Regions from separate parts of the Xanthomonas bundabergensis genome, predicted to be linked through region 1. Evidence: predicted binding sites of a transcription regulator. Region 1 holds the regulator's gene; the other holds the start of a gene.
What was found. Region 1 encodes FliA, which starts transcription of late flagellar genes. Its sites were predicted from a motif close to TAAAGTTTNNCNNNCNNNGGCCGATAA; they were not measured.
Positions count from the first base shown of each region.

Region 1 (14,911 bases):
GCAGGCACGCGCGGCGCTGGCGCTGAAGGCGGTCCGCGACGACCTGACCGGCCTGCTCAACCGCGTCGGCATCCTCGATGCATTGGCCGTGCAGATGCAGCGCAGCCGCAGCGACGGCACCGCGCTGGCGGTGGCGATGATCGACCTGGACCACTTCAAGCAGATCAACGACCAGCACGGCCATCTGATCGGCGATGCGGTGCTGGCGCGGGTCGGGCGACGCATGAACGCCAGCCTGCGCGGCGCCGACCTGATCGGCCGCTACGGCGGCGAGGAACTGCTGGCGGTGCTGCCGGGCCTGCTGCCGCCGGCGCAGAACCGCTTGCACGCGCTGCACCAGGTGATCGGCGCCACGCCGTTCCTGACCGATGCCGGCCTGCTCGAGATCACCGCTTCGATCGGCGTGGCCTGGCACCGCCCGGGCGAGAGCCTGCAGCAGTTGCTCAGCCGCGCCGACGACGCGCTGTACCGGGCCAAGCATGGCGGCCGCAACCGGGTCGAACTGCACCTGGACGCGCAGCCAGGACACGCCGTGCCGCCCTGAGCGGTGCCGGCTCAAGCCCGGCCGCGGCGCGGCCGATACAGAGAGTGCCAGGCGCCGCGCGCGGATCGCCGTGGCCGCCTGCCGCAGCGGACAAGGCATTGCCGACGCTCGCTCTCCTTCTCTACATGACCTGTCCGGTGCCGCACGCGATGTCAGATTTCCTGCCAGCCCCCGCTCATGACCGCCGCGGCGTTCGCGGCGGCTGAGGGACGCGGCATGCGCGTGCGCCTGCCCTGCCTGCGCATCTTGCAGGTCCTGCTGCTGTGGCTGGGCCTGGGCCTGGCGCTGGGCGACGTCGCCCGCGCCCAGTCGATCCCCTTGCGCCGCTATGCGCACGACCAGGGCCTGCTCGGCCTGGCCGGCACCTGCCTGCTGCAGACCGGCGACGGCAACCTGTGGGTGTGCACCGAAAGCGGGCTGTATCGCTTCAACGGGCATCGCTTCGAACAGGTCGCGCTGCAGGGGCAGCGCGGCCATTTCATCAGCGCCGCCAGCGAGGACCCCGAGCACCGGCTGTGGGTGGCCACCTTCGACGCGGTCTACGTCGACGACGGCCGCCAGCTGCGCCAGCTGGCGCCGGAGGAAACCGGGCCGCTGCACGAGAACACGCTGCGCCTGGCCAACCCGCGCTGGGGCACGGTGCTGGGCAACGGCACCCAGGCGCTGCGCGCGGTGGCCGGCCACGACGGGCGCTGGCGGTTGCGGCCGCTGTTCGACGCGGCGACCCTGGCGCGGCTGCCGCAACTGGGCAGGATCGGCTCCCTCCATGGCGAGGCCGACAACCTCTGGCTGGGTTGCGGCCAGCAGCTGTGCCAGGTGACCGCCGACGGATCGATCACGGTCTACGGCCCGGCGCAGGGCCTGCCGCCGGATCGCTGGCGCAACGTGGTGCGCGACCGCGACGGCGCGCTGTGGCTGCGCGGCGACCAGCACCTGATGCGCCTGCCGCTCGGCGCCGCGCGCTTCCTCGCCCAGGCCGCGCCGGGCGTGGGCCTGCGCCAGGTCGTCGGCCAGGCGCAGATCCTGCTCGATCCGCAAGGACGCGTGCTGATGCGCACCAGCCAGGGCCTGGCGCGCTGGGAGCACGACCGTTGGCGCAGCTTCGACCGCAGCAACGGTCTGCCCGACGGCGGCATCGTCGCGCTGCTGTTCGACCACGCCGGCGACCTGTGGATGACGGTGGACGGCGAAGGCGTGGTGCGCTGGAGCGGCTATGGCTGGATCGAGAACTGGGACCGCGCGCAGGGCATGAGCACCGCGCCGACCTGGAGCATCCACCGCAATGCCGACGGCGCGCTGCTGCTCGGCAACGAAGGCGGCATCAACCGCCAGCTTCGCGCCGGCGGCCGCTTCCAGCCCTGGCTGGCCGATGCCGGGCTGCAGGTCATCAGCCTGCAGACCGCCACGGACGGCTCGCTGTGGAGCCTCGGCTCGCTGGGCGAGCTACACCACCACGACCGCCAGGGCCGCTTGCTGCGCGCCTATCCGCGGCTGGGCAGCGCGATCAAGCGCATGTACCTGGATGCCGCGGACCGGGTGTGGATCCTCACCGCCGATGGCGTGTACCTGCTGGCGCGGCCGCAGTCGGACGCGGTGCCGCAGCGGGTGCAGGCCCTGCCCGGCGGCGCCTATACGGACATCCAGCAGCGCCGCGACGGCACGCTGTGGCTGGCCGGCGCGGCCGGCGTGTTTCGCCTGCATGGCAGCACCTGGACCCCGATCCGGGTGCTGCTGGACGGCAAGGCCGCGCAGGCGTGGGTCAGCAAGCTGCTGATCCAGGAAGACGGCCAGGTCTGGGCCGCGCTCTACCATCCGGGCGTCTGGCGCGGCCGGCTCGACGGCGACACCCTGCAGCTGCAGCCCAGCGCCCAGCTGGAGCAGCGCGAGCTGCAGATCTACCTGATGCGGCGCACCCGCAACGGCTGGGTGTGGATCGGCCACAACCAGGGCGTGGACATCTACGACGGGCGCCGCTGGTCGCGGCTGACCCAGTCGCAGGGGCTGCTGTGGGACGACATCTCCGAATCGGCCTTCTTCGAGGACAGCGACGGCTCGGTGTGGATCGGCAACAGCAAGGGCGTCAGCCACGTACTGGCCCCGCAGCGCCTGTTCCAGGCCGGCGCCCCGCAGGTCATGCTCAGCGAGTTCAGCCGCGGCGGCCATCCGATCGCCGCCGGCGCGCGCCTGCCGTGGAGCGAGGAGCCGCTGCACATCGAGGCGGGGTCGCCGGACCTGTACGACGACCGCAACCGGGTCTCGTTCCGCTATCGCTTCGAAGGCGCGCACACGCGCTGGATCTACACGCCCAACTTCGAGATCGAGCATCCGCCGCTGCCGCCGGGCGCCTACACGTTCGAGATCCAGCTGCTCGACACCTACCGGCGCAGCGCCTCGGCGCCGATCCGGGTTCCGTTCTCGGTGGCGCCGGTGTGGTGGCGCAGCCAGCCGATGCTGGCGCTGTACCTGCTGCTCGGCGGCGGGATCGCGATCGCCGCGCTGCACTGGCGCGAGCGCCGCCTGCGCCAGCGCCAGCGCGAACTGGCCGACCTGGTCGCGCTGCGCACCCAGGAACTGGAGCACGACAAGCGCGAACTGGAGATCGCCCGCGCCGCGCTGGCGGTGAAGGCCTCGCACGACTCCCTGACCGGCCTGCTCAACCGCGCCGGCATCCTCGACGCGCTGGTCGCGCAGATGCAGCACTGCCAGGCCGATGGCCAGCCGCTGGCGGTGGCGATGATCGACCTGGACCACTTCAAGCGCATCAACGACGAGCACGGCCATTTGATCGGCGACGCGGTGCTGATCGAGGTGGCGCGGCGCCTGAACGCCAACCTGCGCGGCTCGGACCTGATCGGCCGCTACGGCGGCGAGGAATTGCTCGGCGTGCTGCCGGGACTGCCGGTCCCGTCCGACGCGCGGCTGCAGAAGCTGCGCGTGGCGATCGCCGGCCATCCGCTGCGGATCGGCAAGCAGTGCCTGGCGGTCACCGCCTCGATCGGCGTGGCCTGGCATCTGCCCGGCGAAAGCCTGCAGCAGTTGCTGGCGCGTGCCGACCAGGCCCTGTACCGGGCCAAGCACCTGGGCCGCAACCGGGTCGAACTGCAGCGCGACTAGCCGCCGGCGCCGCGCGGCGCCGGCGGCGCAAGGTCGCCGGGCGAACGGTACGGTCCTTGCAAGAGGTTGGGCGAACCCCCTGCCCGGCTCGCTCCAGCGCCATGTCCGAAAACGAAGAAGGCACCGAGAAAACCGAACAACCTACCGAAAAACGCCTGCGCGAGGCGCGCGAGCAGGGCAACATCCCGCACTCGCGCGAACTGGCCACGGCGGCGGTGTTCAGCGCCGGCATCTTCGCGCTGATGGGCATGTCCGGTTCGCTGGCGGCCGGCGCGGTGAACTGGATGAAGGCGGCGCTGCGCCCGGATCCGGGCCTGCACGACAACCCCGACGCCCTGTTCGGCCATTTCGGCGAGCTGCTGCTGGGGCTGCTGTGGGTGACCCTTCCGCTGGTCGGCATCTGCGTGGCGGCCGGCTTCGTCGCGCCGATCCTGATGGGCAGCCTGCGCTTCTCCGGGGCGGCGCTGGTGCCCAAGCTCGAGCGGCTCAACCCGATGGCCGGGCTGACCCGGCTGTACGGCCCGGAAAGCCTCGCCGAACTGTTCAAGTCGATGCTGCGCATGGGCTTCGTCGGCGGCGCCGCGGCCCTGTGCATCTCCAACAACGTGCACGGCCTGCGCAACCTGATGCGGCAGCCGCTGGAACAGGCCATCGGCGACGGCCTGGGCTTCACCCTGCACCTGCTGCTGTACACCGCCGGCGCGCTGGCGCTGCTGGCCGCGATCGACGCGCCGTACCAGAAGTGGAACTACACCCGCAAACTGATGATGACCCGCGACGAAGTGCGCCGGGAAATGAAGGAGAGCGAGGGCAGCCCCGAGGTCAAGGGCCGCATCCGGCAGATGCAGATGCAGCTGTCGCAGCGGCGGATGATGGAGGCGGTGCCCAGCGCCGACGTGGTGGTGGTCAACCCCACCCACTACGCGGTGGCGCTGAAATACGAGAGCGGCCGCATGCGCGCCCCGACCGTGGTCGCCAAGGGCGTGGACGAACTGGCCTTCCGCATCCGCGAGATCGGCGAGCAGCACCGCGTCGCAGTGGTGTCTGCGCCACCTTTGGCACGCGCCTTGTATCGGGAAGGGCAACTCGGCAAGGAAATTCCCGTGAGACTGTATTCGGCGGTGGCGCAGATCCTCTCCTACGTGTACCAGCTGCGCGCCTGGCGCAGCGGGCCGATGCCGCCGCTGCCGCCGCTGGAGGTCGATGAATTCGCCCCGGGGAGCACGCCATGAGCCAGCCGGCCGCGCAGATGAACACGCGCAAGATGATGGACATGATCAAGCACGGCCTCGGCGCCCCGCTGATCGTGATGGCGATGCTGGCGATGGTGGTGGTGCCGCTGGCCGCGCCGGTGCTGGACGCCCTGTTCACCTTCAACATCGCCATCTCGCTGATGGTGCTGCTGGCGGTGGTCTACGTGAAGCGGCCGCTGGAGTTCAGCATCTTCCCGATCGTGCTGCTGATGACCACGATGCTGCGCCTGGCGCTGAACGTGGCCTCCACCCGCGTGATCCTGATCAACGGCCAGGACGGCCACGGCGCCGCCGGCAAGGTCATCGAGGCCTTCGGCCAGTTCGTGATCGGCGGCAACTACGCGGTCGGCATCGTGGTGTTCGCGATCCTGACCATCATCAACTTCGTGGTCATCACCAAGGGCGCCGGACGCGTGTCGGAAGTGACCGCGCGCTTCATCCTCGACGCCATGCCCGGCAAGCAGATGGCGATCGACGCCGACCTCAACGCCGGCCTGCTGACCCGCGAGGAAGCCAAGGCCCGGCGCGAGGAGGTCCGCGAGGAAGCGGACTTCTACGGCTCGATGGACGGCGCCAGCAAGTTCATCCGCGGCGACGCCATCGCCGGCATCCTGATCCTGTTCATCAATCTCATCGGCGGCATGGCGGTCGGCGTCCTGCAGCACGGCATGCCGGTCGCCGAGGCCGCGTCCACCTACACCCTGCTGTCGATCGGCGACGGCCTGGTCGCGCAGCTGCCGGCGCTGCTGGTGTCCTCGGCGGTGGCGATGCTGGTCACCCGCGCCTCGCGCTCGCAGGACATGGGCGCCTCGATGATGGGCCAGGTGTTCGGCCAGCACAAAGCGCTGGCGGTGGCCGCGGCGATCCTGGGCCTGGTCGGCCTGGTCCCGGGCATGCCCAACGTCGCTTTCTTGACGCTGGCGCTGATCCTGGGCCTGCTGGCCTGGAAGATGTGGAAGCGCAGCCTGCTGCCGGAAGAGGCCAAGCCCGATCCGGCGCAGCAGGCCGCCACCGCCGGCGCGCAGGCCAACGCCGAACTGGGCTGGGACGAACTGCGCCCGATCGACCCGCTGGGCCTGGAGGTCGGCTACCGGCTGATCCCGCTGGTGGACAAGGCGCAGGGCGGCGAGCTGATGGCGCGGATCAAGGGCGTGCGGCGCAAGCTGACCCAGGACATCGGCTTCCTGATCCCGCCGGTGCACATCCGCGACAACCTGGAACTGCCGGCCAACGCCTATCGCCTGCTGGTGCACGGGGTGCCGGTGGCCACCGCCGACATCCATCCCGACCGCGAACTGGCGCTGGACCCGGGCGGCGCGCTGGGCAAGATCGACGGCATCGCCGGCAAGGATCCCGCGTTCGGCCTGGACGCGATCTGGATCCAGCCACACCAGCGCGCCCAGGCCGAGACCATGGGCTACACCGTGGTCGACCCGGCCACGGTGATCGCCACCCACCTGTCGCACCTGATCCGCGAACACGCCCCGGAACTGCTCGGCCACGAGGAGGTGCAGCAGCTGCTGGCTACCCTGGGCAAGAGCGCGCCGAAGCTGGTCGAGGACCTCACCCCCAAGGCATTGCCGCTGTCGGTGGTGGTGCGCGTGCTGCAGAACCTGCTGATCGAGAAGATCCCGGTGCGGCAGCTGCGCAAGATCGTCGAGGCGCTGGTCGAGCACGCCCCGCAGAGTCAGGAACCCGGCGCGCTCACCGCCGCCGTGCGCAATGCGCTGGGCCGCTTCATCGTCCAGGAAATCGCCGGAATGTCCGCCGAACTGCCTGTTTTCACCCTGGCCCCGCAATTGGAACGTGTCTTGCAGGACTCCACCCAAGGCAACGGTGCCGCGCTGGAACCCGGCCTGGCCGAGCGACTGCACCAGAGCCTGGCCGAATGCGTCAGCAAGCAGGAAGCGCGCAACGAACCGGCGGTGGTGCTGGTCCCGGCGCAGGTCCGCGCCGCGCTGGCCCGCCTGGTCCGCCACAGCGTCCCCTCGCTGTCGGTGCTGTCCTACAGCGAGGTTCCGGAAGACAAGCGGCTGAAGCTGGTCGGGACGATCAGCTGACCGGCAGGGATTGGTGATTTGGGATTCGGGATTTGCGACAGCGGACCCGGCGAGCGGAGAGAGACAGCAATGAAACGATCGAAGACAACCAGAACAAGGCGACCGGAGAGCAGCCACGCAATGGCGGCATCCGCGACCACTCCCCAATCCCCACTCCCGAATCCCGGTTTCCACCCATGAAGATCAAACGCTTCGTAGCCCCCGACATGCGTACCGCGTTCCGCATGGTGCGCGACGAGCACGGTCCGGATGCGGTGATCCTGTCCAACCGGCGCACCGACGAAGGCATCGAGATCGTGGCCGCCAGCAACTACGACGAGGCGCTGGTGCAGCAGGCCCTGGACGCGGTGCGTCCGGAAGAGGCGGCGCCGCGGCCGCCGGTGTCGGCCGCCAATCCGGCACCGCGCCCGGCCAAGGCCTCGGCCAATGCGGCGATGGCGATGATGGCCGCGATCAGCGAGCGCCGCGCCCCGGCCGCAAGCGCTGCGCCCGTGGCCCAGGCCGCGCCGGCCCGGCCGCTGACCCAGCCCGCCGCGATCGCCGCCTCGGCGATGCCGGCCGGCACCGCGCCCGCGCCGAGCCGTCCCGCCGCCGCGCCGCGCGCCCCGGCCCCGGCCCCGGCTCCTGCCGCCGACGCAGCGTTCGCCGAATTCCGCATTCCCGAGGACGTGTTCCGCAACGCGCCGATCAGCGTGCCGCTGCCGAGCCCGTTCACTGCGGCGGCCGCCACCCCGGCCGCCGCGGCCAGCGCCGCCGCGAGCGCCGCCGCGGTGCCGGCCTGGCTCGAGGACATCGCCGCGGTGTCGCTGACCCCGACCGCCGCACCTGCCGCGGCGCCCGCCGCGCCGGCACCGGTGGCCGCGGCGCCGGCCGCCGCCGCGCCCAGCGCCGGGATCCCGGCGCTGCCGGCCCTGGCGCCGGTGCCGAGCTTCCCCGCGGTGCAGAACGACGAACAATTGACTCAGCTGCGCGACGAACTGGCGCTGATGCGGCAGATGATCGAGCGCGAGATGAACCGGCTCACCGACGAACGCCTGCGCGGCTCGCCGGTGCGCGCCCAGGCGCTGGAGCTGATGGACGACTACGGCTTCGACAGCGGCATCACCCGCGACGTGGTCATGCAGATCCCCGCCGACCTGGAGCTGCACCGCGGCCGCGGGCTGATGCTGGGGTTGCTGTCCAAGCGCCTGCCGATCGCGCCGCTGGATCCGATCGAGGAAGGCGGCGTGATCGCCCTGATCGGCCCCACCGGCGCCGGCAAGACCACCACCATCGCCAAGCTGGCCTCGCGTTTCCTGGAGCGCCACGCCGCCCGCGACGTGGCCCTGGTCACCACCGACACCATCCGCGTCGGCGGCCGCGAACAGCTGCACAGCTACGGCCGCCAGCTCGGCATCGCCGTGCACGAGGCCGACAGCGACGCCGCGCTGCAGCAGCTGCTGGAGCGTCTGAGCGACTACAAGCTGGTGCTGATCGACACCGCCGGCATGGGCCAGCGCGACCGCGCCCTGGCCGCGCAGCTGCACTGGCTGCGCGCCTCGCGAGTGGTCCGGTCCTTGCTAGTACTCCCTGCCAACGCTCATTTCTCCGACCTGGACGAGGTGGTGCGCCGGTTCGCCGGCGCCGATCCGCAGGGGGTGATCTTGACCAAGCTGGATGAAACCGGGCGGTTTGGCAGTGCCCTGTCGGTGGTCGCGGACCACCGGCTTCCCATCACCTGGGTGACCGATGGTCAGCGCGTGCCGGACGACCTGCACCGCGCCAACGCCGCCAGCCTGGTATTGCGCCTTGAAGATTTGCGGCGCGCTGCCGATAAGCCCTGTACTCCGGAGCAGAACCATGCCGTCGCGTGATTACGCCAATCTGACCAATGCCTTCCCCCTGTCGGCAACGCGCAGCGAACCGCTGGGCCCGGTGCGTACGATCGCCGTGACCGGCGGCAAGGGCGGCGTCGGCAAGACCAACATCTCGGTCAACCTGTCCATGGCGCTGGCCGACATGGGCAAGCGCACCCTGCTGCTGGACGCCGACCTCGGCCTGGCCAACGTCGACGTGCTGCTCGGGCTGACCCCCAAGTTCACCCTGGCCGACCTGGTCGCCGGGCGCTGCACCCTGGAAGAGGTGCTGATCGACATGCCCAACGGGCTGATGGTGGTGCCCGCCGCCTCCGGCCGCCGGCACATGGCCGAGCTGCCGCCCGCCCAGCACGTCGGCCTGGTCAACGTCTTCTCCGAGCTGCAGCGCGAGCTGGACGTGATGATCATCGACACCGCCGCCGGCATCACCGACAGCGTGCTGACCTTCTGCCAGGCCGCGCAGGACGCGGTGGTGGTGGTCTGCGACGAGCCGGCCTCGATCACCGACGCCTACGCGCTGATCAAGGTGCTGTCGCGCGAACGCGGCGTGGACCGGGTGCAGATCGTCGCCAACATGGTCCGCGACCTCAACGAAGGCCGCCTGCTGTACGACAAGCTGAGCCGGGTGTGCGAGAAGTTCCTCGGCGACGTGTCGCTGAACTACCTGGGCTGCGTGCCGCAGGACGACTGGCTGCGCCTGGCGGTGCAGCGCCAGCAGCCGGTGGTCAAGGCCTACCCGTCTAGCCCGTCGGCGCAGGCGATCGCCGAGATCGCCCGCCGCACCTCGCGCTGGCAGGCGCCGACCGTGCCGCGCGGCAACGTCGAGTTCTTCGTCGAACGGATCATCCAGCGGGGGGTCGCCGCATGAACGCCGCCGCCCAATACCGCGCCGTGCAGCGCAACAGCGCCAACGACTACATCACCCAGCATTCGGACCTGGTGCGGCGCATCGCCCACCACTTGGCGGCGCGGCTGCCGGCCAGCGTCGAGATCGACGACCTGATCCAGGCCGGCATGATCGGCCTGATCGAGGCCTCGCGCAGCTACGATGCCGACCAGGGCGCCTCGTTCGAGACCTACGCCTCGATCCGCATCCGCGGCTCGATGATCGACGAGATCCGCCGCGGCGACTGGGTGCCGCGCTCGGTGCACCGCCGCGCCCGCGACGCCGCCTCGGCGATCCGCAAGATCGAACAGAGCACCGGCCGCGCCGCCGCCGCCAACGAAGTGGCCGCGGCGATGGACATGCCGCTTCCCGAATACCTGCGATTGATGGAAGATGCCGCGCGCGGCCAGGTGCTGAGCCTGGAGTCGCGGGTCGAGGACCACGGCGAACTGGATACCATCGCCAAGGGCGGCCCCAACCCGCAGCAGATGCTGGAGCGCAGCGAGTTCGGCCGCGAGCTGGGCAAGGCGATCGCGCAGTTGCCCGAACGCGAGCAGCTGGTGCTGTCGCTGTACTACGAGCAGGAATTGAACTTGAAGGAAATCGGCGCGGTGCTCGGTGTCAGCGAGTCGCGCGTCTGCCAGATCCACGGCCAGGCCACGGTACGGTTGCGCGGGCGCTTGAAAGCGTTCGAAGCGGCCGATGCCGGCCTGGAAGACGAAGAATAAGACCCAAGGGAGTTAGCGGTGAACAAGAACATGCGGATTTTGATCGTGGACGATTTCTCGACGATGCGGCGCATCGTCAAGAATCTGCTCGGCGATCTCGGCTTCACCAACACTGCAGAGGCCGAAGACGGCAACAGTGCGTTGGCTGCACTGCGCTCGGCACCGTTCGAGTTCGTGGTCACCGACTGGAACATGCCCGGCATGACCGGCATCGACCTGCTGCGCAACATCCGTGCCGACGACAAGCTCAAGCACCTGCCGGTGCTGATGGTGACCGCCGAGGCCAAGCGCGAGCAGATCATCGAGGCGGCGCAGTGCGGCGTGAACGGCTACATCATCAAGCCGTTCACCGCGCAGACGCTGCAGGAGAAGCTGGGCAAGATCTTCGAACGCCTGGGAGCGACCGCCTGATGGAAGCCACCGCCGAACGCAGCGCCCTGATCGAACGCCTGCAAGGTGCGCTGGACGCACTGGAGCGTGGCGACGAAGCCGCCTGGCGCAAGGAAATCGACACGCTCGCCGCCTGGCGCACGCGGCCGATGATGCAGGGCCTGAGCCGGCTGGCGCGCGATCTGGGCCAGGCGCTCGGCGAACTGCCCACCATCCCCAGCGAGGCCGGCGAGCTGGACGATGCCTGCTCGCGCCTGGACCACGTGGTGGCGATGACCGAGCAGGCCAGCCACCGCACCCTGGACCTGGCCGAGGAATGCCGCGCGCTGGCCGATCAGCTGCGCGCCGGCGGACTGACCGGCGACCAGGGCGAGATCCTCGACAAGATCCGCCACAACCTCACCGAGATGGCCCTGGCGCAGAGCTTCCAGGACCTGACCGGGCAGATCATCCGCCGCGTGGCCAGCATCGTGCGCCGCGTGCACGAGGGCTTCGGCGCGCTGGGCCTGCCGCCGAAGGACGACAACAAGAAGGCCGACGGCGGCCTGGCCGGTCCGGCGCTGGCCGGGCTGGACCGTCACGGCGTGTCGCAGAACGACGCCGACGACCTGCTGTCCGGACTGGGGCTGTAATCTCATGAGCGCCGTTCCCGACGACATCGCTGCCGACTTCATCATCGAGGCCCAGGAAATCCTGGACCGGCTCGGCGAGCAGCTGGTGTCGCTGGAGCAGGCGCCCGAGGACAGCGCGCAGCTCAACGCGGTGTTCCGCGGCTTCCACACGCTCAAGGGCGGCGCCGGATTCCTGGCGATCACGCCCATGGTCGAGCTGTGCCACGCCGCCGAGGACACCCTGGGCCAGGCCCGCGCCGGCCAGGCCACGCTGCAGGCGCGGCACTTCGACGCCGCGCAGCAGTCGCTGGACTACCTGCAGTCGATGCTCGACGCGTTCGGCAGCGGCAGCGAACCGCCGCGCGCGCCGCAGCAGCTGATCGCGCAGTTCGCGACCAGCGGCGAGGAAACCGCCGTCCCCAGCCCCAAGGCGGCCGCTGCGCCGACGTCGGCGCCGGCCGCAGGCGGCAACAGCGACCTCATCGACGACGACGAATTCGAAGCGCTGCTCGACCAGCTGCACGGCGGCGCCGCGCCGGCCGCGCTGCCGGTGCCGGCCGCCGCGCCGCGGCCGGCGCCGAGCGCCAAGCCCGCCGCCGCGCCGGCCAAGGCCGCCGAACCCGAGCACACCGTGCGCGTGGACACCAAGCGCCTGGACGCGATCGTCAACCTGATCGGCGAACTGGTGCTGTCGCGCAACCGGCTCAAGACCCTGCGCGTGCGCCTGCGCGACGAAGAACTGGACCGCGCGGTCAGCAGCCTGGACATCGCCACCGCGCGCCTGCAGTCGGCGGTGATGCGCACCCGCATGCAGCCGGTCGGCAAGGTGTTCTCGCGCTTCCCGAAGGTGGCGCGCGACGTCGCCCGCTCCTTGAACAAGGAAGTGGAGCTGGAACTGATCGGCGCCGACACCGAACTGGACCGCAACCTGGTCGAGGCGCTGGCCGATCCGCTGGTGCACCTGGTGCGCAACGCCATCGACCACGGCATCGAGGCGCCGGCGCTGCGCGAGGCCACCGGCAAGCCGCGCGGCGGCCACGTGCGCCTGTCGGCGCAGCAGGAAGGCGACTACGTCAGCATCGAGGTGCAGGACGACGGCGCCGGCATCGACCCGGAGCGGTTGCGCGCCAAGGCGCGCGAGAAGGGGCTGATCGATCCGGAAGCGGCCGCGCGCCTGACCACCGAGGAATGCCTGCACCTGGTGTTCCTGCCCGGCTTCTCGACCAAGTCCGAAGTCACCGACATCTCCGGCCGCGGCGTCGGCATGGACGTGGTGCAGTCGCGCATCCGCGAGCTCAGCGGGCAGATCCAGATCCAGTCCGAACTGGGCCGCGGCAGCCGCTTCCTGATCCGCGTGCCGCTGACCCTGGCGATCCTGCCGACCCTGCTGGTGCAGGCCGGCGACACCGTCTACGCGTTGCCGCTGGCGCGCGTGGTGGAAGTGCTGCACGCGCCGCGCCGCTCGCTGGGCTGGTTCGACGGCCGCGCCGTGCTCGACCGGCAATCGCACACCCTGCCGCTGGTGGACCTGCGCCAGTGGCTGAACATCGAGGCGCCGCAACTGCCGCTGCTGACCGTGGTGGTGCTGCAGGCCGGCGAATCGCGCATGGGCCTGGTCGTGGACCAGGTCCGCGGCCGCGAGGAAGTGGTGATCAAGCCGCTGCCGCGCGCCCTGCGCGGCCTGCCCGGCTACGCCGGCGCGACCCTGATCGGCGACGGCCGGCTGGCGCTGATCCTGGATGTGGATGGGTTGAAGAGCTGAGAGGCCGGGATTCGGGATTGGGGATTGGGGATTGGGGATTCGCAAAGGCGGTCCCGGTCCGGTCGTTGCGTGGCGATCCGATGCCCGAAGTGTCATGGACGTGGCAGTAAGTTCAGCGGCTGCTCTCCATCGCGCTTTCCTGTCGGAGCGGCTTCAGCCGCGACGGGCCTTACCGGTAACGCCCGTCGCGGCTGAAGCCGCTCCTACAGGGTGCAACCCACTCGCACGGCCGGCGGCCGCTCATCCCGAATCCCCAATCCCCAATCCCCAATCCCGGCCCCATCAAGTCCCTCCCCTAGCGGCCGATAGTTTCTGCATGGACAAACTCAGTCTCATTGGCTTGCTGTTGGCGATCGCCTCGCTGGTCGGCGGCAGCATCCTCAAGGGCGCCGGCGTTTCCGCGCTGTGGTCGCCGGCCGCGTTCGTGATCGTGATCGTCGGCACCGTCGCCGCGATCCTGGTGCACACGCCGCCGGCGGTGTTCCGGCGCGCGTTCCAGATCGCCAAGTGGATCCTGCATCCGCCGTCCAGCGACCGCCACGCGCTGCTGCAGCAGATCGTGGAGTGGAGCAACATCGCCCGCCGCCAGGGCCTGCTCGGCCTGGAGAACCAGGTCCAGCAGCAGGACGACCCGTTCGTGCGCAAGGGCCTGCAGATGCTGGTCGACGGGGTGGAGCCGGAATCGATCCGGCACATGCTGGAGATCGACCTGGACGGCCAGGAACACTGCGACCTGGCCGCGGCCAAGGTGTTCGAGGGCATGGGCATCTATGCGCCGACCCTGGGCATCATCGGCGCGGTGCTGGGCCTGATCGCGGTGATGAAGAACCTCGCCGACCCGAGCAAGCTCGGCCACGGCATCGCCGCCGCGTTCACCGCCACCATCTACGGCATCGCCTCGGCCAACCTGCTGTTCCTGCCGATGGCCAGCAAGCTCAAGAGCGTGATCAAGCACAGCAGCGGCGAGCGCGAAATGATCATCGAAGGGCTCATCGCCATCGCCCAGGGCGAGAACCCGCGCAACATCGAATCGAAGCTGGCAGGCTTCTTGCATTGACCCCACCACTATGGCCCGCAAGCGTCCCCACGAAGATCACGTCAACCACGAGGCATGGGCCATCCCCTATGCCGACCTGATGACGTTGCTGCTCGCCTTCTTCGTGGTGATGTACGCGCTGTCCACGGTCAACGAGGCCAAGTACCGGGTCATGGCCGATGCGATGAGCACCGCCTTCGGCGGCGCGCCGCGGACGATGGCGCCGGTGCAGGTCGGCGAGCACCTGATGCAGGGCCAGGGCGGCGCGCGCCCGACCCCGATCAAGTCCAGCCCGGCCTTGTCCCTGCCCGACCCGAACCGGCTGCCGTCGGCCTCGCCGCTGCGTGCGCCCGGCGCGCTGCGCGACGAGGACCAGCTGCGGCGCGCGCAGCGCCAGCTCGACGGCATCGCCGACCGGCTCGGCGCCGCGCTGGCGCCGCTGATCCAGAAGAAGCTGATCACCGTGCGCCATGCCGGGCTGTGGATCGAAGTGGAGATCAACAGCGACATCCTGTTCGGCTCCGGCTCCGCGTCGCTGGACCAGAGCGCCCGCGCCACCCTGGCGCAGCTGGCGCAGGTGCTGGTGCCGGTGCCCAACGGCGTGCGCGTGGAGGGCTATACCGACGACACCCCGATCGCCACCATGCAGTTCCCGTCCAACTGGGAGCTGT
Region 1 covers NZ_CP162487.1:2,848,721-2,863,631, forward strand. Annotated here, with positions in the region: gene AB3X10_RS12075 (diguanylate cyclase) at 1-544, shown strand, start outside; gene AB3X10_RS12080 (diguanylate cyclase) at 761-3,658, shown strand; gene flhB (flagellar biosynthesis protein FlhB) at 3,760-4,890, shown strand; gene flhA (flagellar biosynthesis protein FlhA) at 4,887-6,971, shown strand; gene flhF (flagellar biosynthesis protein FlhF) at 7,148-8,824, shown strand; gene AB3X10_RS12100 (MinD/ParA family ATP-binding protein) at 8,811-9,695, shown strand; gene AB3X10_RS12105 (RNA polymerase sigma factor FliA) at 9,692-10,441, shown strand; gene cheY (chemotaxis response regulator CheY) at 10,460-10,852, shown strand; gene AB3X10_RS12115 (protein phosphatase CheZ) at 10,852-11,463, shown strand; gene AB3X10_RS12120 (chemotaxis protein CheA) at 11,468-13,204, shown strand; gene AB3X10_RS12125 (flagellar motor protein) at 13,521-14,261, shown strand; gene motD (flagellar motor protein MotD) at 14,272-14,911, shown strand, end outside.

Region 2 (14,911 bases), 2.1 Mb from region 1:
ATTCGCTGGCCGTTCTTGATGCATGCGCATCGCGGTTCTGCTTGCGCTTCCACGACGCCGAGTGCTCGCCGCAGCGAGCGTCGCGGTCGAAACCGCTCCGGCGGGAAGAAGCCGGGCGTCAGTCTAGCGGCATCGTTTCGGTGGGGTGTGTCAGCCATGCCCGTGCCGATCGCGCCACGCCTGCCCGTGCATGCGGCAACAGGGAGGATGTGAACGGCGTGCCCATGCGCTGGCCATCTGCGGCAGCGTTGCATGCGCAACGGCGGCCTTGCGGGTCGGGGCCTGTCGGGCGTCATCCGGCGCCGCGCGGCTTGACCCGCTCGCGCGCTGGACGCTGCGCCACGCTGCATCCGCCGGCGGCCTGTCAGGCCCGGCGCGACCTGCCGGGAATTGCCCGGGAATCGATGGCAACCCTAGGCGTTTCATCAATCCCCGAGCGGCATGCGCCACTGCTGCGCGTGCGTCTCCATGTGGCGCTGGCAACGGCCGCGCGCACGCGCAAGAGTGGTCCTGCGGGTTGGGCCGGTCAGGCCGCCAGCCTGCACCGCGCGGCGTGACCCGACCGCCCGGCAGGCGCTGCGCCGCGCCGCACCGGATGGCGGCCTGTCAGGCCCAACCCGACCTGCCCGGGAATCGAGGGCAGCCCTAGCGCCGCCCGCGTTCCTCGCGCACCCGCGTGCGGCGGTCGAACAGTACCGCGCTGGCGACGATGCCCAGCCCGAGCACCACGCCGAGCAGGAACAGCACCATCGCGATGGCCGGGTAGCCGAACAGCTTGGCGCCGGTGTCGATGCGCATCATCTGCGTGGAGGCCAGGATCAGCGCGGCGGTGACGATGCCGGCGGCGACGCGGTTGGCGATCTTCTGCAGGCTCTCCATCAGCCGCGATTCCTCCAGCCCGGCCACGCGCACCTGCAGGCGGTTGTCGGCGGCCAGCGACAGTATGTCCGACAGCTTGCGCGGGCCTTCGCGCAGCAGCGCCTGCATCTCCATCGCCTCGCTGGCCAGGTTCGCCGCCGACAGCGATTTCTTCAGCCGCGCGCGCATCACGTGCTGCAGTTGGTCCTCGACCACGCTGCGCGTGTCCAGGTTGGGCGACAGCGCGCGGCATACCGCTTCCAGGTTCAGCAGGGTCTTGCCGAGCAGGCTCAGTTCCGGCGGCGTGCGCAGCCCGTAGGCGGTGGCGATGCGCACCAGGTCCAGCACCACGCGGCCTTCGGAGGTGGCGTCGTGCGCGGCATAGCGCGCGATCATCTGCCCGGTCTCGCGCTGGTAGTGGTCCTCGTCGAAGTCCTCCAGGCGCGTGCTCAGCGCGATGGTCTCCTCGGCCACTTCCTCGCCGCGGCCGTCGACCGCGGCGAACAGCAGCTTGAGCAGGCGCTCGCGCAGCTTCGGCGGCACGTGCGCGACCATGCCCAGGTCGAAGATCGCCAGGCGCCCGTCGCTCAGCACGCGCAGGTTGCCCGGATGCGGGTCGGCGTGGATCTCGCCGTGCACGAACATCTGGTCCAGGTAGCCGCGCACCAGCGCCGCGGCCAGGTCGTCCATCGGCTGCTCGGTGCGGCGCAGCCCGGAGATCCGGTCCACGCGCACGCCTTCGGCCAACTGCATGGTCAGCACCTTGCGGCTGCTAAGGTCCCAGATCGGCTGCGGCACCCACAGCTGCGGGAACGGCTTGAGGTGCTCGCCGAAGCGCGCCAGGTTCTCCGCCTCGGCCTCGTAGTTCAGTTCGGCCAGCAGCGCCTTGCCGAATTCGGCCAGCCAGTCGGCGAAACGGATGCGGCGGCCCAGGCCGGTCAGCTTGTCGGCGGCATTGGCGAAGCTCTTCAGCACCTCCAGGTCCGACCGCACCTGCGCGGCCACCTCGGGCTTCTGCACCTTGATCGCCACCGGCGTGCCGTCGCGCAACGCGGCGCGGTGCACCTGCGCCAGCGAGGCGGTGCCCAGCGGGGTGTCGTCGAAGGCGGAGAAGGCCTTGTTGACCGCCACGCCGAGTTCGGCCTCGACGATCTCGCGGATCCGCTCCACCGGGACCGGCGCGGTGTTTTCCTGCATGCGCTCCAGTGCGGTGGCGAATTCCGGCGGCACCACGTCCGGGCGCGTGGACAGCATCTGCCCGAGCTTGACGAAGGTCGGGCCCAGCGCCTCCAGGTCGGTGACGAACTGCTCGGGCGTGCCTTCGGGCGGCAGCTCGTTCGCGCCGTCGACGCCCTGCATGTCCATGCCGGAGAACACCCCCGAACTGCGGTAGCGCAGCAGCAGGCGCAGGATCTGGGTACGGCGGCTGAGGCCGCCGACTACGTGCGGGGTGTCCGCAGCGTCGGGCGTCGCGCTCAAGGTTCGGCTCCGGGAATGGCGGGGATTGCGGCGGCCAGTGTGGCCGGGGCCGGGTCGTCGCGCGGTGAACCCGCCGCCGGCGCGCTGTGCGGCGGCGGCGTACGCGCATGCGGGTGCCACCGCAACACGCATGCCGTCGCTGGCGTGCCATGCGGCGAGGCCTGGGGTGCGCTCCGGCACGCGGCACCTATCGCGGCGCCGCGCCCGCCCTTACCCTTTGCGTTCCACTGTCGCCAAGCAGGGCGTGCCATGCCGTCTTTCCTTTCGCGTGTCGTTCCCGCCGCCAGCGCCGCCAGCTGCTGCCGCGGCCTGGCCCTGGTGGCCGCGTTGCTGCTGTCGGCCACGGCGTCGGCCGCGCCGGAGCGCTATGCCGACGAAGGCTTCGATGCGCAGGCCTTCGCCGGCAGCGAGCACCGCACCTATGCGGTGCAGGACTTTTCCGAGCGCTACCGGGCGACGCTGGAGATCGAGGACAACAGCGAGGTGTTCCGCCCCGGCATCGTGCGCGTGTTCGCGCGCGGCAGCGCCACGCCGCTGATCGAGGTGGCCTCGCCCGAGCTGGTGCTGGACACCGACGGCAAGAGCGGCAAGGCCAAGGCCAACGTGCACGAACTGCCGTACGGCGAGCAGAGCGTGCTGATCTACGCCGATTTCAACTTCGACGGGATCAAGGACCTGGCGCTGATGGACGGGCAGAACAGCTGCTATCACGGCCCTTCCTATCAGGTGTACGTCGGCACCGCCGATGGCTTCGCGCCCAGCCCTGCGTTCACCGAACTGGCGCAGAGCAACTGTGGCCTGTTCGAGGTGGACGCGCAGGCGCGCGAACTGCACACCATGACCAAGGACGGCTGCTGCTGGCATCAGTTCGCGGTGTACACGGTGCGCGACGGCGAGCCGTTGCTGGAGCGCGAGCTGGTCGACGACGCCACCGGCGCTTCTTCGGGGCTGACCCAGGAGACGCGCTACCGCGACCAGGGCGGCAAGCGTGTGGCGGAGAAGCACTACCTGTGGGACGAGGACGGCGGCAGCGTGGCGGGGGAGCGCAGGATCCTGCTCGAATTCCGCCTGGCGCCGTCCGGCAAGCGCATCGTCGTGTTCGCCAACCAGGGCGATGGCGAGGCCGGAACGCCGTACTACGCGGCGATCGGCGCGCAGCAGCGGGTCGAGCTGCTGTATCCGGACGACGCGCAGGAGGGGTTCGATGTCGATGCGTCGCGGCACGTGTTGAGCTTCGCCCGCGGCGATACCACCTACCGCATCGTCGGCAACGCGCAGGGCGTGCCGCAGCGCATGGAGGTGGTGGCGCGTGGCAAGACCCAGCCGCTGGCGCTGCAGCCCGGCTCGGTGCATGGATCGTTGCAGGCGGTGGCGCAGGCGCTGAGCGCCGCGCAGGCGACCGCGGAGTAGCGCCGGCGCCTGCGGCACCCGCGCATGGCTGTTGCCTGTCGCAGCGGCTTTAGCCGCGACAGGCATTCTCGGTCATGCCTGTCGCGGCTGAAGCCGCTCCTACAGGAAGCGTGCGGCCGACCTGCTGGGTGCACTGTAGGAGGGGCTTCAGCCCCCGACAGACTGCCGGAGCCGCTGCTGTTCCAACTCCGCTCGTCGCGACTGAAGTCGCTTCCACAGGGGCCGGCGGCGAGCCGGCGGGCTGCGTTGCCAGCGCTCATCGTTCCCATGCCGCGAAGGCGCGCGCTACCGCGTCGGCGCCCGGGTCGACCACGCCGCGCAGCGCGTCCGCGGGGACCGCGGCCGAGCGGCCGGCGCGGGCCTGGGTCAGCTGCGCGGTGGCATCGGCGCCGGCACGTGCCGCGCGCGCTGCGTCGTCCGCGCTGCCGCCGCGCGCCAGCGCCTCCAATGCCGGCAACAGCGCGTCGAGCATGGTCCGATCGCCCAGTTGCGCGCCGCCGTAGTGCTGCATCCGCGCCACGCCGGCCTGCAGCGCCGGCACCCAGCCGCGCCCGGCCTCCAGTTCGGTGGCCGCGGTGGTGAACAGGATCGACAGCAGCACGCCGCTGGAGCCGCCCATGCTGCGCTCGATCGCCGCCGCCAGGCCGTGCGCCAGCGCGGCGGCCTCGCCCGTCGCCAACCCGTCCGCGTCCAGCGCCTGCTGCAGGGCACGGGCGCCGGCGGCGAAGGTGCTGCCGGCATCGCCGTCGCCGGTCTGCGCGTCGAGCGCGTCCAGTTCCGCCTGCGCGGCGATCAGCGCCTGCGCGACCCGCGCCAGGGCCGCGCCGCGTTGCGGGTCGCGGGCGCCGTGCCGGTGCGCGTCGCTGCGCGACAAGGCCGGCGCGAAGCGGGCCGGCGCGTGCGGCACGCGCACGCCGGGCCAGCCCAGGGTCTGCACCGGCGATCGCAGCGCGGCGAGCACGTCGGCCTCGGCCGGCGCCAGGGTGATGGAGAAGCCGTGCATGTCCATCGAGGTCATCAGCGCGGCCGGCAGCGTCATCAGCGCGATCCGCTCGGTGCCGATGCGCTGCAACGCCAGCCGGGTCAGCACGCCCAGTTCCTGGGTGGAGCAGCCGCCCAGGTCGTTGAGCAGCAGCACCAGCGGCGCGTCGGCGCCGTAGCGCGCGTCGGCCTGCGCCAGCAGCGGGTCCAGCACCAGCGCCAGCGCCTCCTCGACCGAGGCCGGCTGCACCTTGCGCGTGCCCGGCTCGTTGTGGATGCCCAGGCCCAGTTCCGGCGCGCGGCGGCCGGCGTGCTGGCCGGGCACGGTGCAGCTGGACAGGGCCATGCCCAGCGACAGCAGGCGGTCGGCGAAGGCCTGGCCGCGCCGGGCCAGCTCGGCCAGCGCCACGCCTTCGCGGGCCAGGTGGCCGACGTACTTGTGCACCAGCACGGTGCCGGCGATGCCGCGCGGCTGCGTGGCGTCGGGCAGGGCGATGTCGTCGGCGACCAGTACACTGGCCACGTCGATGCCTTCGGCGCGGGCGCGCTCGGCGGCCAGGCCGAAGTTGAGCCGGTCGCCGGTGTAGTTCTTGATCACCAGCAGCACGCCAGGCGCGTCGGCGCAGGCGCGGATCGCGGCCAGCACCGCTTCCACCCCCGGCGAGGCGAACAGGTCGCCGGCGATCGCGCCGCTGAGCATGCCCGGGCCGACGAAACCGGCATGCGCCGGTTCGTGGCCGGCGCCGCCGCCGGACAGCACCGCGACCTGCGCCGGGTCGCGCTCGGCCTGCAGCACGATGCGGGTGCCGCTGGCCGGATCCGAACGCAGCAGCGGTTGCAGCGCGGCGACGGCGTCGAGCACGTCGTCGACGATGGCGCGGGGGGCGGTGAGGAACTGGTCCATGGGTGTCCTTCGCGGTGGCAGGTGTCTGCCGCGTACGCTAGCCGAGCCGGCGTTATGCGCGGCTGAGGCCGGGCACGGTCGCGCTCACCCACCGGGCGCGCGGAATCGGCGAGAATCCCCGCTCATCTCCCCGAATGGAATCCCCGCATGGCCGGCGCCAGCCTGTTCACCCTGCTCGACGATATCGCCTCGCTGCTCGACGACGTGGCGATCCTGACCAAGGTGGCGGCGAAGAAGACCGCCGGCGTGCTCGGCGACGACCTGGCGCTGAACGCGCAGCAGGTCACCGGGGTCAATGCCGACCGCGAGCTGCCGGTGGTGTGGGCGGTGGCCAAGGGTTCGCTGCTCAACAAGGCGATCCTGGTGCCGGCGGCGCTGGCGATCAGCGTGTGGCTGCCGTGGGCGATCACCCCGCTGATGATGATCGGCGGCGCGTTCCTGTGCTTCGAGGGCGTGGAGAAGCTGGCGCACCGCTTCCTGCACTCCAAGGACGAGGACGCGCAGCGCCACGCGCAGCAGCTGCAGGCGCTGGCCGACCAGCAGGTGGACGTGGTCGCGCTGGAGAAGGACAAGATCAAGGGCGCGATCCGCACCGATTTCATCCTCTCCGCCGAGATCATCGTGCTGTCGCTGGGCGTGGTCGCCGGGGTGCCGTTCGTGCAGCAGCTGTCGGTGCTGGTGGCGATCGCGCTGGCGATGACGGTCGGCGTGTACGGCCTGGTCGCCGGCATCGTCAAGCTCGACGACCTGGGCCTGTACCTGACCCGCAAGGGCGCCGCCGCCGCGACCATCGGCCGCGGCATCCTGTGGCTGGCGCCGTGGCTGATGCGCGCGCTGTCGATCGCCGGCACCGCGGCGATGTTCCTGGTCGGCGGCGGCATCCTGGTGCACAGCATCGGCCCGCTGCACCACGCCCTCGAGGGCATCGCGCCGCAGGGCGCCTGGGGCAGCGTGGTCCTCAATCTGGGCAACGCGCTGGTCGGCATCGTCGCCGGCGCGCTGGTGCTGGGGGCGGTGTTGCTGTTCAAGAAAATCCGGGATTAGGGATTCGGGATCGGGGATTCGCAAGCGCGGCGCGCCCGCGCTTTGGCCAATCCCGAATGCCCAATCCCCAATCCCGCGCCGGCCGCGCCGGCGCACTAGTCCGCTGACACCACCCGGTTCTTGCCCGCCTTCTTGGCCTCGTACAGGGCGCGGTCGGCGCGCTTGATCAGCACGTCCTGGCTCTCGCCGGCGCGGCGCATCGCCACTCCGGCGCTGAAGCTGACGAACACGCGCTGGTCCTCGTGCACCACCGCGCGCTGGGCCAGGGCGCGCTGCACCCGGGTCACCGCCGCGGACGCTTCGAAAATGGTGCAGTCGGGCATCAGCAGCAGGAATTCCTCGCCGCCGTAGCGGGCGATCGCGTCGCTGCCGCGCAGCGTGGTGCGCGCCACTTCCACCACGTGGCGCAGCGCGGCGTCGCCGCCGGGATGGCCGTAGGTCTCGTTGAGCTTGCGGAAATCGTCCAGGTCCAGCATCGCCACGCACAGCGGCTGCGCGATGCGCTCGGTGCGCGCCAGTTCGCGCACGAACAGCTCGTCGAGCCCGCGCCGGTTGAGGGCACCGGTGAGCTGGTCGACCCGCACCAGCCCGCTGACGTCCTGCAGCTCCTGCTCCAGGCGCAGGATGCGCTGCTCGGCCGCTTCCACTTCCTGGCGCGCGGCGATCAGGTGGTCGCGCGCGCGCAGCGCCTGCTGCTGCACGTGGCCGGTGTCCTGCAGCACTTCCTGCAGCAGGCGGTTGAGGTCGGCGATGCTGCGCGCGTCGCGGATGGTCTGCGAGTAGTCGGCGATGCGGTCGTGGAACTCGCTGGTGCTGATCGCCATGCCGTCCAGGTTCTCGACGAAGGACACCATCATGTCCTTCATCGCCTCCTTGGACTCGGCGATGCCCTGCTTGAGCAGGCCCTGCTTGTAGATCACCTCGCGCAGGCTGCCGCGCGCTTCCTCGATCGAGTAGCGGTCCATCGGGCCGCTGATCATGTCGCGCACCACCGCGATCTGGCCCTGCAGCCAGCTGGTGTCGTCGAGCAGTTCGCCGACGTTCTCCAGCAGCAGGTCGAACAGGCCCAGCAGCAGGGTCTGCTGTTCCTGGCTGTCGCTGGCGCGCAGCGACACCTGGTGGCACAGCTCGCGCACGCGCTGCGCCAGCGGTTCCAGCGGCAGGCCCGGGCGCCATTGGCGCAGCGCCTCGCCGGTGGCCTCCGATTCGTTGGCCAGTTCCGGCAGGTTGTGCAGCAGCGAGGCCAGCGCGCCGGCGATCGCCTGGCGCAGCAGGTCGCGCAGGCGCTCGGGATCGCTGGGCCCGGCCAGCGGATCGCCGACGTCGATGGTGCGGATGTACTTGTCGATCAGCTGGCGCAGCGCGCGGCCGTAGCTGGGCCAGTCGCCGCTGGCGGCCGCCGACTGCAGGCGCCGGCCCATGTCGCCCAGCTCGCCGTGCAGGCTGGCCATACCGTTGGCGAAGGCGCCGAGCAGGTCCAGCGGCTCGTGGGCGTGGTTGAACAGGCGGATCAGCGCCGCGGTGACCGCGGCCGGATCGGCGTGTTCGCCCGGCGCCGCAGGCGCGGTACCGTGCCCGTGCGCATGGCCGTGCCGGCGCGGCGCCACCGCGGAGGCCGGCGGCGCCGCCGGCTCGCGGCGGCGCGGCGACAGCAGTTTGCGCAGTCCGCCGACGGGTGGCTCGTCGCGTTGATCCGGCATGCTGACGCCTCCTCCCCAGTAAACGCACCGCCCTGCCGCAAACGCGGCGCCCATGGCGACACTCAGGAACAGGATATCGGCGCCGGCGGCGCGCGCTTGAGCCAGGGCGCGCCCTCGATCCCGGAGCAGGTCGCGCCGCGCTTGCGCGTGCGCGAGGCAAGGAAGAGGGAGAACGTGGAGGATGCCTCGCCCTGCCAATGAGGTGGCGCCGGGAGGCGCGCGAGCGCGGCCCTGCGGGTTGCGCCTGTCAGGCCGCCAGCCGGCGCGGCTTGACCCGACCGCCAGTCAGGCGCTGCGCCAACCGGCAACCTGATAGACCCAACGCGACCCGCTCGGGAATCGACGATACGCCCTATAGCGCCGCGCGGACCTCGTCCAGGCTGGGCGGGTTGGCGCCGGCGCGGGTGCAGTTGATCGCCGCCGCGGCCACGCAGAAGGCCAGCAGCTGCTGCAGCGCCGGTGCCGCGCGGCCCAGCGCGGCGAGCGCGGCCAGGTCGGGCAGCTGGTGCAGCAGCGCGGCCTGGAAGCTGTCGCCGGCGCCGACGGTGTCGGCCACCTGCACCGTGCGCCCGGCCACGCGCGCCTCGGCGTCGCCGCTCCAGGCGATCGCGCCGTCGCCGCCCAGGGTCATCACCACCAGCGACGGGCCGTGCTGCAGCCAGCCGCGCGCGATCGCGAACGGATCCTGCTGCGGGTACAGCAGCTCGATGTCTTCCTGGCTGACCTTGACCACGTGCGCCAGCGCGATCCAGCGCGCCAGCCGCGCGCGCCACACCGCCATGTCCGGCTCCACCGTCGGCCGCACGTTCGGATCCAGCGAGATCAGGCGCTGCGCGCGCTCGCGCTCGGCCAGGGCCTGGAAGGTGCTGGCGGTGGTCTCGGCGACCAGGGTGTAGGAGCCGAAATGCAGGCCGCCGACCGAGGCGCCGAGCACCGGCAGGTCGGCCGTGGTCAGCGCGCGGTCGGCGCAGCCGGTGCCGTAGAACGAATAGTTGGGCACGCCCTGCGCGTCCAGCGCGACCATCACCAGGGTGGTCGCCTCGGCCTTGTCGACGCAGTGGTCCAGGGCCACGCCCTCGCGCTCCAGGGTGCCGCGCAGCTGGCGCCCGAGCGGGTCGGTGGACAGGCCGGTGAACAGCGCCGACGGCGTGCCGAGACGGGCCAGGCCGATCGCCACGTTGAACGGCGAACCGCCCTGGCGCGCGGTCATGCCGACCGAGGTGCCGGCGTAGCCGTCGATGAAGATGTCGTACAAGGCCTCTCCACACACCACGAACATCGAACGGCTCCTCGGTTGGCTGCAGCGGCGCCGGGCGGCGCGATGGGCGGCTATTGTGGCGTACAAGCCGCAGCGCGGCGACCATGCGCGGCGCTGCGGGAGCGTGGCTGCGTGCCATGTTGCCTGTGTGTGTCGGGCGCGAGGTTGCGCCCCCGTACTCGCATCCGCCCCTTCGGGACACCTTCCCCAAAAAGGGGGCCATGGTCCCGATGGGAGAAGGGAATGGCCTAGCCCCTCTCCCACCGGGAGAGGGGTTGGGGTGAGGGTGCGGCGCGAAGCGTCTCGCGGAGTTTGGGTGCACGAGGCTGCGCCCGTACCCTCATCCGCCCCTTCGGGGCACCTTCCCCCAAAAAGGGGGCCGTGGTCCCGAAGGGAGAAGGAAAAGCCTAGCCCCTCTCCCACCGGGAGAGGGGTTGGGGTGAGGGTGCGGCGCGAAGCGACTCGTGGAGTTGGGAGCACGAGGCTGCGCCCGTACCCTCATCCGCCCCTTCGGGGCACCTTCTCCCGAAGGGAGAAGGAAAAGCCTAGCCCCTCTCCCACCGGGAGAGGGGTTGGGGTGAGGGTCGGGCGCGAAGCGTCTCGTGGATCCGGGAGCCGGCCGCGCATGCCGCCGGCGCCTTGCCCATGTGCCCGCGATCGTCGTAGCTTCATTCACCCATTGCGCAAGGCCGCTTTCGATGAAGATCCTGCTCGCCGGCGCCACCGGCCTGGTCGGCGGCCACGCGCTGACCCAGTTGCTCGCCGCGCCGGACTGCGGCGCGGTGGTCGCGCCGACCCGGCGCGCGCTGGACCTGGTCCATCCCAAGCTGCACAACCCGCTGGTCGACTTCGACCGGCTGCCGGCGCAGGCGCCGTGGTGGCAGGTCGACGCGGCGATCTGCGCGCTGGGCACCACGATGAAGCAGGCAGGCTCGCGCGAGGCGTTCCGCCGCGTCGACCACGACTACCCGCTGGCGATCGCGCAGCTGCTGCGTCAGCACGGCGCCACCGCGTTCGCGTTGAACTCGGCGCTGGGCGCCGATCCGGGTTCGCGCGTGTTCTACAACCGGGTCAAGGGCGAACTGGAGCGCGACCTGCAGGCGCTGGGCTTCGCCTCGCTCGCCTTGGTCCGCCCCGGCCTGATCGGCGGCGAGCGCGCGCAACCGCGCGGCGCCGAGCGGCTCGCCGCCGCGCTGCTGCAGGGACTGGGTCCGCTGCTGCCGCGGCGCTACCGGATCAATCCCGCCGCGCGCGTCGCCGCCGCGCTGGTGGACAACGCGTTGCGGCCGCGTGCCGGCCGCCAGGTGGTCGGTTCGGAACAGCTGGCCTGAGCGCGAGGCGCCGATGGCGTGGCGTCGTGAGCAAGGCATGCGCTGCCGCGCCGGCGCAGTGCCGCAGCACGATGGTTGAAGAACAGGCGTTGCGGACCTGCCTGCCATGCAGGCGGCGTCGATGCGAGGCGCGTTGAACTGGCGTGCCGTGTCGGCATGGCGCCGTGCGAACGACGCCACCGCCGTGCCGCGGCACGCGACGCTCAGAAGGTCATGCTGACGCGCAGTCCGCCGACCACGCCGTTGTTGTCCTTGATCCCGTTGGCGTTGCGGATGTACTGCAGGTTCGGCATCAGCGACAGCGCCGGGGTGATGGCGTACTGGTAGTTCAGTTCCAGCGGGTATTCGTATTCCTGCACGCCCACCGCGGCCGCCCCGGCCGGCAGCGCGGCGTTGTAGCGGCGCTGCGCGTCGCCCAGGCGTTCGCTGACGCGGGTACGGCCGGCGGCGAAGCCGATGCGGTCGTCCGGACGCGAGGCGAACGGCGCATCCAGCCACGCGCCCAGCTGCAGCATCTGGTCGATGCGGTCGGTGTCCTTGTCGGCCTGCACCCAGTTACCGAACAGGCGCAGCGCGCCGCCGCCGGGCGTGCGCCACAGCGCCTGCTCGGCGGTGGCGTAGTAGCCGCGTTCGCTGTCCATCACCGCAGTGGCGTCGTCGCTGAGCTCCGACGGCAGGCCGCTGGCGGTGACCGTGTTGCGGTAGTTGGCGCTGTTGCGCCAGCCGCCGACGCGGTAATGGCCTTGCAGGCCGTCGCCGAACGTGGGCAGGTACTCGACCTCGGCCACCACCAGCGTGCCCTGGCTGTCGCCTTCGGTGCGCAGTTTCAGGCCCTGGTCGCGGTCCAGGTTGTTCGGGTTGACGTCGTAGGCGCCGAGCTTGAAGCGCCAGGCGTCGTTGGGCTTGAACGCCACCACCGCGCCGTACTGGCTGATCGGATCGACGTACCAGCCGTTGCTGACGTAGCCGGGCAGGCCGCCGCAGAAGCTCAGGTTCTGGAACTTGCAGGAGAACGAGAAGAAATCGCCATTGGCGTACAGGCGGCCGAGCTTGAGGCTGAGGCGGTCGTCGAACAGTTCCTGGGTCAGCGAGAACTGGCTCAGTCGCGTCACCGAGCCGCGGCCGTGGATCTCCTGCACCGCCAGCAGGGTGGGAAAGCCGGCCGTGTCGTTGAGCGAGTCGCCGTTGCGGTTGGCCACTTCGACCTTGAAGGTCGCGCCGCGCCAGGCCCACAGCTTGTCCAGGTCGAAGGTGCCGGCCAGGAAGAACTGGTCGGCGTAGGCGTAGGTATCGTCGCGGCTGCCGCCGGAATTGTTGTGCGCGAACTCGCCGGTGTAGGACAGGCGCAGGTCCACGCCGCTGTCGACCAGGCGGGTGCGTGCGCCGCCCCAGTCGCCGGTCAGGGTCTTGGCCGGATCGAAATCCTGCGCCGCGGCCTGCGCGCACAACAGCGCGGCCGACAGCGCCGCCAGGGCGATGCATGGGGTCTTGTTCATGGGTGACTCGCTTTGCACGGGGCCGGCGGGAGCGCGCGGCCGGTCATGGAGAGGACGCCGGCGCGGAGGCAGCGGCGCGGAGCAGGGTGGCGACCGTCGGCGATGCGGCCAGCGTCTCTGTGCCGCTGGCCGGCCGTGGCAGTGCGTGGTTCGACGGGCGGAGCGCCGGGCATGCGGGTGGCCCGGTGGCGGGAAACGGGACGGGTGACGGTGTCGATGCGTGGCTGGAACACATGGCCTCCAGGTCGCCCATCGCGATGCGTCGCGCTGGGCTTGTATGAACGCGGATGCAACCCCTGTGGCCGGAGCATAGCGTCGCCATGCGCGTTTCATGTTCGTTATTTTTCGAATTAGAACTTTCTTGTTTTTCTTTGTTCAGGGTGATGCGCGATCGCAACGCCGGAAGTGGATGCTTCGCTGGCGCGTCGCGCCTTGTGCGGCGAGGGTTTTGGCCATCGGCGTGTCGCGCCGCACGCGTCGCTCACCGCTGCTGCCGCTGCGGCGGCGCAGTGGATGAGCAGTGCGATTTGTTGCGTTGCAGCGTTCGAAGTGGCGCAGCAACCGCCGCGGCGGCGAGGGCGCCTGACCGACAACGTGGGGTCAGGCGGTCGCGCTGGCGGCTGCGTACCGCGTCTGTATCGCGTCTGCCGCCGATCGGCATCGGCGCGCCGAGACAGGCCGCGCGGCGGCGTCTCGGCACTGCGTGCAAGTCGCGGCTTCCCGCCCTGCTGTGCGGCCTGCGTGCGCGACCGCGCGTCTGGGATGCCCCGCGTCGCGGCGGTGTCCAATCGGTGCAGCCGGGTCTCGCTGTCACCCGGCGCCGGAGCACCGGGCGCGGCGGTCTTGGGCGACGCCGCCTGCGTGGCGCACGCCACGGCGCGGCTCAGGCGCCCAGCGACTGCCCGCCGTCCACCGCCAGGATCTGGCCGGTGATCCAGCGCGCCTGCGGCGAGGCCAGGAACAACGCGGCGTGGGTGACGTCCTGCAGCGCGCCGAAGTCGCCGAACGGAATGCCGGCACGGATGCGCCGGTACAGTTCCGGCTGCTGCTCGCGGCGCTGGTCCCACAGGCCGCCGGGGAACTCGATCGACCCCGGCGCGATCGCGTTGACCCGGATCCGCTCGCGCGCCAGCTCCGCGGCCAGGGTGGTGGTGTAGTAGTTCAGCGCGGCCTTCGCCGCCGAGTACGCCGGCACCCGCGGCGTGGGCCGCAGCGCGTTGATCGAGCTGATGTTGAGGATGCAGCCGCGGCCGCTGGCGCGCAGCCGCGGCAGGGCGGCGCGATTGCAGCGCACCGCGGCCATCAGGTCGATGTCGAACCCGGCCTGCCAGCTGGCGTCGTCGTCGCCATGGCCGTAGCCGGAAGCGTTGTTGACCATCACGTCGATGCCGCCCAGCGCGTCGGCCGCGTGCGCCACCCAGTCCTGGATCTGCGCCGGGTCGGCCAGGTCGCAGCCCAGCCGCGAGACCGGATGGCCGTGGCGGAGCAGTTGCTCGGCCGCATCGGCCAGGCCGGCGGGATTGCGCGCGCAGATCGCCACCGCGGCGCCCTGGCGCGCGAAGGCGTCGGCGATCGCCAGGCCGATGCCGCGGCTGGCGCCGGCGACGAGGACGCGGTAACCCGCGAAGGCGGAAGGGTCGGTCATCGGCTGCTCCTGCGGCGGCGCAGGCCTGCGCCAGGCACCGATTATCGGCCAATCCGCAGCGCGGGGCCGGCTTCTGGCACCATGGCGGCCCGCCGCGCACGCAGGCGGCCGGCAACAGCCGAGCAAGGCCCGCCAGTGGCCGCCGCCCCTGCCTGCCCGCCGCGTTCCCTCTTTCCAGGATCCTCCCCGCAGTGAAGAAGACCTACCAGCTCCGCATCGAAGGCAAGCATCCCGACCGCCTGCTCGACGCCAGCAAGCACGACATCCGCAAGTACATCCGCCGCGAGCGCCGCAAGACCTTGCCGGCCGGCGCCGACTACTGGGATTTCGACACGCTGTTCGGCACCGAAGAGGCCAGCGCCGCGGTCGTGGCGCCGGCCGACCTGCTGCGCTCGATCGATGCGCTGGTCGCCACCGGCGGCACCCAGTTCTACGTGGAGATCCGCAGCAAGCCGGGCAAGCGCACGCCGCGGCCGAAGGGCGACGCCGCGGCCGTGGCCGATCCGTTCGACGATTGAGCGCGGGCCGCGCAGCTTCCTGTTGGAGCGGAGCAGGGTGGTTTGCGGGCCATCGGCCGCGATGATCGAAGCGGGGCGTTTGGATTTCTGTCGCGGCTGAAGCCGCTCCTACAGAGGCGCTGTAGGAGCGGCTTCAGCCGCGACAGGCAGTCTCAGCGCACGGAGTGCATCGGATCGCGCGCGATCGGCGCTTTGCGAGATAGCGCCTGCACCGCTGCGCCGCGTGCAAGCCGCAGCAGCGCAGCCAACGCGATCACTCCTTCGCAGGCGGGGCGCCGCCGCCCTGC
Region 2 covers NZ_CP162487.1:4,924,290-4,939,200, reverse strand. Annotated here, with positions in the region: gene AB3X10_RS21065 (ABC1 kinase family protein) at 646-2,337, opposite strand; gene AB3X10_RS21060 (XAC2610-related protein) at 2,587-3,747, shown strand; gene AB3X10_RS21055 (dihydroxyacetone kinase subunit DhaK) at 4,004-5,632, opposite strand; gene AB3X10_RS21050 (DUF808 domain-containing protein) at 5,780-6,676, shown strand; gene AB3X10_RS21045 (GGDEF domain-containing protein) at 6,772-8,376, opposite strand; gene AB3X10_RS21040 (carbohydrate kinase family protein) at 8,729-9,655, opposite strand; gene AB3X10_RS21035 (NAD-dependent dehydratase) at 10,333-10,965, shown strand; gene AB3X10_RS21030 (carbohydrate porin) at 11,169-12,461, opposite strand; gene AB3X10_RS21025 (SDR family NAD(P)-dependent oxidoreductase) at 13,345-14,106, opposite strand; gene AB3X10_RS21020 (DUF6172 family protein) at 14,298-14,624, shown strand; gene AB3X10_RS21015 (DEAD/DEAH box helicase) at 14,878-14,911, opposite strand, start outside.
Region 2: AB3X10_RS21045 (GGDEF domain-containing protein) is a predicted target of FliA. The motif match lies at 8,450-8,476, and genes of this name have one in related genera.